Linked DNA regions of Adhaeribacter arboris. The protein of the gene in region 1 interacts with the protein of each later gene in a pairwise test. Links are inferred from orthologs where the notes say so. Each region holds a gene or a part of one and is shown on either strand. Other genes may lie near its edges.

What was found.
Region 2: the proteins of AHMF7605_RS06060 (region 1) and ureG interact in binary tests that used the Escherichia coli proteins (3 or more experiments, as listed by UniProt). The link is inferred for Adhaeribacter arboris from one-to-one orthologs.

What each region holds. Positions count from the first base shown.
Region 1 is NZ_PYFT01000001.1:1,445,393-1,448,617, forward strand. Bases 149-3,040 are described here. They hold AHMF7605_RS06060 (FKBP-type peptidyl-prolyl cis-trans isomerase), read left to right. Parts: upstream 149-1,284; coding sequence 1,285-1,797; downstream 1,798-3,040. Other genes in these bases: AHMF7605_RS06055 (AAA domain-containing protein), read left to right, coding at 149-1,212; AHMF7605_RS06065 (GIY-YIG nuclease family protein), read right to left, coding at 1,881-2,165; AHMF7605_RS06070 (acyl carrier protein phosphodiesterase), read right to left, coding at 2,569-3,040. Outside these bases: more of AHMF7605_RS06055, read left to right, coding at 1-148; more of AHMF7605_RS06070, read right to left, coding at 3,041-3,150. UniProt on the Escherichia coli protein: Folding helper with both chaperone and peptidyl-prolyl cis-trans isomerase (PPIase) activities. Chaperone activity prevents aggregation of unfolded or partially folded proteins and promotes their correct folding.
Region 2 is NZ_PYFT01000001.1:3,387,209-3,390,346, reverse strand. Bases 29-2,833 are described here. They hold ureG (urease accessory protein UreG), read left to right. Parts: upstream 29-1,014; coding sequence 1,015-1,653; downstream 1,654-2,833. Other genes in these bases: AHMF7605_RS14195 (urease accessory protein UreH domain-containing protein), read left to right, coding at 2,470-2,833; AHMF7605_RS14200 (urease accessory protein UreD), read left to right, coding at 1,650-2,459; AHMF7605_RS14210 (urease accessory protein UreF), read left to right, coding at 262-954; ureE (urease accessory protein UreE), read left to right, coding at 29-254. Also shown: more of ureE, read left to right, coding at 1-28; more of AHMF7605_RS14195, read left to right, coding at 2,834-3,138. UniProt on the Escherichia coli protein: Involved in the maturation of [NiFe] hydrogenases. Required for nickel insertion into the metal center of the hydrogenase. Exhibits a low intrinsic GTPase activity, which is essential for nickel insertion.

The DNA.
Region 1 (3,225 bases):
GCCCAAGGCATTAACGTTATCCGGATTGGGAATCCTTCGCGCGTATCGGATTTGCTGTTGGAACACACTTTAGACGCCCAGATTATGGCGCACCGCGATTACAAAGACATTAAACTGTTGCGCAAGAATGCGGAGGAGTACAAGGCTATGGCCTTCCAGTTTAAACGCAAATTTGGCTGGGAAGAGCGCGAACAGCGCCGTTTAATGAAAGAAGAAAGCCGCCGCCTGCTCGCCGAAGCCGAAAACCTGGAACGGTATATTATTGACGACTTACTCGACCGGGTGCAGGTAATTACGTGTACTTTGGTGGGCTCGGCCAACCGGGTAATCCGGCATTTAACTTACGATACAGTTTTTATTGACGAAGCGGCGCAAGCTCTGGAACCCGCCTGTTGGATTCCGATTACGCGGGCCAACCGGGTGATTTTAGCCGGCGACCATTGCCAGTTGCCACCCACGATTAAATCCATTGATGCGGAAAAGAAAGGATTGAGTACTACTTTGTTCGAGAAATGTATGGAACGTCAGTCGCGGGTTGCCGTAATGCTGAAAACCCAATACCGGATGCACGAACACATCATGAACTTCTCGAACCACCAATTTTACGGCGGCGAATTAGAGGCGCACGATAGCGTAGCAGCCGCGGATTTAGAAGCTTTTCACGAGATTTTTGCCGGCAATTTGGCGTTAGAATTTATAGATACGGCGGGCTGCGGTTACAACGAAAGAGCCTTTTCCGAAAGCTCCAGTGTGGCGAATCCCGAAGAAGCAGATTTAGTGTTGCAGCACCTTCAAAACTTGCTAAAAGATTACGATGCCGGCCAAATAGAGGAAAACCCTTTAAAAATTGGCATTATTTCGCCGTACCGGGCGCAAATTAATTATTTAAAAGACGAACTAGAACACAACGTTCAGCTAACTGATTTGCAGAACCGTCGCTTATTAAGCGTCGGAACCGTTGATTCTTTTCAGGGCCAGGAGCGCGATATTATTTATATCAGCCTGGTGCGCAGCAACAGTGCCGGAGAAATTGGCTTTTTATCGGATATTCGCCGGATGAACGTAGCCATGACCCGGGCCCGTAAAAAGTTGGTGATTATTGGCGACAGTGCTACCCTCACCCGGCATCCGTTTTACACCGAATTTTTAACTTACACCGAAAGTATCGGGGCATATAAAAGTGCCTGGGAGTTGACCAATATCTTAGAATAGCCGTATACCGAAAATAAATTACGGGAACGTAGATATATCCTTAACTTTGCCAAATAAAAATTAAAAGTCTTTATGAAAATTAGCAATAATTCCGTGGTGTCGCTGACGTATGATCTAAGCGTATTAGATGAAAACGGGGAAAAAAGCCACGTAGAAACCGCTGGTTCCGATAATCCAATGGTTTTTCTGTACGGGGCAAGTGGTTTACCAGACAAATTTGAGGAACACTTAAACGGATTGGAAGAAGGCGCTACTTTTTCGTTCTCTTTAGAATCGGAAGAAGGTTACGGCGATTACGACGAAAATGCGTTGGTTAGTATTCCGAAGAATGTTTTTGAAGTAGATGGGGCTATTCCGGATGGCATGCTGGAACCCGGCAACTTTATACCCATGGCCGACAGCGAAGGCAACCAAATGCAAGGCCAGGTGGTTGACGTAAACGACCAGGAAGTACAGATGGATTTTAATCATCCTTTAGCCGGCCGAACCATGCACTTCGACGGGAAAGTAGTGAGCGTACGCGAAGCTACCAAAGAAGAATTAGCCCACGGCCACGTTCACGGCGAGCACGGGCATCATCATTAATTTTGTTCTATTTAAAATTGAAAAGCGGGAAATATTTCCCGCTTTTTTTATGATTTATTTATCTTAAGGAAAATTAATTTTATTTATAATAATTTAAATTTTGGCCATTGGTTATAGCCAATATTTGGATGGTTAGATTGATAAAATTTTATAAACTTAACTTCTGCTTGATTAACCTCTTTAATTGAAGCAGTTTCAGACTCCCATAATATTTCTTTTTTGATAATAAAATTTTGTCTTTGCTCTCTGGTAAAATCTTTTTCAATTAATTTACTATTTGCACTTCCAAAATAGTTTAAAGTATCTGTCACATCCTTTCCGATGTATATTTTACCATTTGGATATGTGATTTTGTATATTACTTTCATCTGGTAATTAAGTGTAAAATATTTTCTTTTGTAATTAAGGATAATATCTATGAATGATATCTTTTAATCTCAATAAATCTTAAAACGATATCCATATTATATGCTGGTACTTGTAAATTCACCGGAGAACTGGTAGCTTTTATCATTTCGCTTTTTACTCTAACCATCTGGTAGGCCTCTGGCCGGGCGAATCGATGAACTTGGATGTAAAGTAAATACGCTTGCATACCACCGGCTAGAGGCCGAACGATACTTCTCACGAGCGAGGACGCTCGCGATAGTTCCGGAGTATTAGAGTATTAAAGCCCTCCCTTTGAGAAGAAGTTTCGGAATATGAGTAAGTTTATTTTCTTGGAGGCTCAGTTAAGTTAAAAAGTATGGTTTTTATAAAAACTAGAAATAATTAACCGATTAAAACCTGTTTAACATAATTCTGCAACTCAGGAAAAAATTGCTGGAAATCTTGTTGATAAATGAAATAATTTTCTTCTAGGGCCTGGGTGGCGGTACTCATATTGGAACGGAAGGAACTACGGCGGCTCATGCCGTTTAGAGAGGCCTGAATACCCGCGACTTGAGCATACCGGTAAAGCCAATTTTGTTTAATCATGTAAGGCAAAAAATAATGAACCCGTTCGGGTAATAAGTAAGAGTAATTTTGCACGGTTTGGTACACGTACAAGGAGTAATCAAGCAAAGTCATTGAGGCATACTGTTCAAAATTCGCCGCTAGAAAATGGTCGTAAAACATATCCGTGACCACGCCGGCAAATTTGCCCTGTTCGGGCCGGAGCCGCTCTTTGCTTTGGTGTACCATGGGGTGGGCATCGGTGAAGGTATCAATAAGCCGGTGTAATTCTATGCCCCGCCGAACTCCATCGGGATATATCTCTTTTTGTCGGCCTTTTACAGAATCCGCGATAAAATTACCCACCAGCAACTCTTCGTCGGAGCCGGATAAAAAAGTATGCGCTAAAAAATTCAAAATGCTTTTATTTATTCCTACAAGCTAAAACCAAATACCGGCTTTTTGGTTAAATCTACAGAAATTATATTATCC
Region 2 (3,138 bases), 1.9 Mb from region 1 along the record:
TGCAAATGGGCACCATTTGTTACGAAATCGGTAATAAGCACTTGCCCTTGTTTATTCAAGATAACCAAGTATTAGTGCCTTACGAAGCGCCCTTGTTTCGTTTATTAGCAACTACCGGTTACGAACCGCAAATTCAGAAACGTAAACTTTTAAATATGCTCAAAGCCAACGTACAACCACACGCGCACACTTCAGAATCCACGAGCAGCCAAACTTTGTTTACTAAGATTCTGAACCTGACGATTAAATCTTAAAAATAACGTGACGGAAGTAAGCAATTTGCTCGCTTTATTGCAACTAGCCGACCCCATGCTGCCTATTGGTGGTTATAGTCATTCGTATGGGCTGGAGACCTACGTCCAGTTGGAGTTGGTACGGGATGCGAAAACAGCTACCGAGTTTGTCCAGAATATGCTTATGCAAAATATATTTTACAACGATGCTGCTTTTGTGCATTTAGCTTATCTAGCTGCAGTTGCCAATAATTTTACCGAGCTTCTTTCTTTAGATGACGAATGTACTGCAATAAAAGGTCCCCGGGAAATCCGGCAGGCTAGTCAGAAATTAGGTATCCGGCTACTCAAAATATTTCAACGATTAACCTATTGTGAAATGGCTACGGCCTACGAAGAGGCAATTGCTCAAAACCGGGCGCTTGGACATTATAGTCTGATGTTTGGTTTATACGCCAAAGCTTTATCCATAACTCTTCCGGAGGCTTTAACGGCATTTTATTATAATGCGGCCGCTGGTTTAGTTACTAATTGCGTTAAGCTTATTCCGTTGGGACAAATGGAAGGTCAGGAGATACTTTTTGGTTTGCACAACATAATTAAAAATTTAGTAGCGCAGAATTTGGTTTTAGACCGTTCCTTAGTTGGCGTGTGCACGGTAGGTTTTGATATCCGGAGTATGCAGCACGAAAGACTTTACTCCCGGCTCTACATGTCTTAAAAATTTTTAAGTTTTAGGTTGTAAATGGAGTATTATCAAAGTAGAAAATAGAAGAATAATATGAAGGAACGCAAATATGTAAAAATAGGAGTGGCTGGTCCGGTAGGGTCAGGTAAGACAGCTTTGATTGAACGTTTGTCGCGTCAGTTTGCTGGAACGTACAGTGTGGGTGTCATTACCAATGATATTTATACAAAAGAAGATGCTGAATTTTTAACCAAAAATAGCCTGTTACCAGCAGAAAGAATTATTGGAGTAGAAACCGGTGGTTGCCCGCACACCGCAATTCGCGAAGATGCCAGCATGAACCTGGAAGCGGTAGATGAATTAGCCAGCCGATTTCCGGATTTAGACCTTATCTTTATTGAAAGCGGCGGGGACAACTTATCAGCAACGTTTAGTCCGGAGTTAGCTGATGTTACCATTTTCGTGATTGACGTAGCCGAAGGAGATAAAATTCCGCGCAAAGGTGGGCCAGGTATCACTCGTTCAGATTTGTTACTCATTAATAAAATAGATTTAGCGCCTTATGTAGGAGCCAGCTTGGAAGTAATGGAACGGGATGCCTCGCGTATGCGGCCTGGACTGCCTTTTATTTTTACCAACCTGATGAATTTATATGGTCTGGACAAAGTTATCGCTTGGATAAAAAAATACGCATTGCTTGAGGATTTGGCTCCTACAACTAAGGCGGAATGATTAGTGAACTGAAAATTACTGTTGCGCAACGCCTCAGGAAAAGTTATTTGCAGCAAGCTTATTGTACACAGCCTTTTAAATTGGCTCCGGTAGGAGAAGATAAAAAAGACCCAACTCTTTATTTAATGATTCGGAGTTCCTCGCCTGGTGTTTTAGATGGAGATAATTACCAACTGGAAATTAATCTTAACGAAAATTGTTGGCTTCATTTGCAAACCCAATCCTATCAACGGTTGTTTCGGATGGAAAAAGGGGCTACTCAAACAATGGTAATAAACTTGGCCGCTGATAGTTTTTTACATTTCATTCCGCATCCTATAGTTCCCCATGAAAATTCAGTTTTCCGAAGTTTAAACCGAATTTATATGGCTGAAGGAGCTAGTCTTATTTGGGGCGAAATAATCACCTGCGGTCGAAAATTATCCGGTGAAATATTTAAGTTCACTTTTTTACATAATCTTACCGAAGTTTACCGGAATGGCCGAATTATCTTTAAAGACCAATTGCTTCTTACTCCGGCTAAAAATCCTTTGCAAACGCTTGGGCAATGGGAACAATTCACGCATCAAGGTACCCTCATCTACCTGCCAAAATCCGCACTAGAATCATCCTTAATAGATAGTATTCACGATTACTTAGCTGATAAAATTAATTTAACAGGAGGAGTGTCGCAAATAGCTGCACATGGTTTACTGATAAGATTACTAGGAACAAGCGGCGAACAGCTTTTTCAGGGACTACAAGAAATAAGTTCTTTACTGCAAACACCAGTGATTAGCAAGGCGGAACCCGTGAATTTTTATTAAATTCTAGTTTATGAATGCAGATTTTCAACTATTGCTGGTTACGGCCGTTGCTATCAGCTTTATTCATACCATTACTGGTCCTGACCATTATGTACCATTTATTGCCTTATCAAAGGCTAGAAACTGGTCGGTACCTAAAACTATTTTTTGTACAATAGTTTGTGGACTAGGACACGTAGGCAGTTCCATTCTGTTAGGTTTAGTAGGTATTGGATTGGGTTGGTCTCTTTCTAAACTGAGCTGGCTGGAGCAAGTACGAGGTGGGTTAGCAGGTTGGGGTTTATTAACTTTCGGCATTATTTATACTCTTTGGGGAGTTCGACAAGCTTATCTTAACCGACCCCATAAACATTTTGATGCGTACGACGATGGTTCAGTTTACGTGTACGAACACTGTTCCGGCGAAATTGTATATCCGCAGGATAGAAAGAAAGTAACTCCCTGGGTATTATTTATTATTTTTATCTTAGGCCCCTGCGAACCATTGATTCCGTTACTTTCGTATCCGGCCGCACGAAATTCTACGGCTGGTATAATCTGGTTGGTGAGTATTTTTACTTTATTTACCTTAATAACTATGGTAGCCATGGTATTACTCGGTTGCTATGGAGTTACTTTCTTAAGTAGCGCTAAATTGGAAAAATATATTCACGCGCTTGGTGGTTTTGCCATACTATTT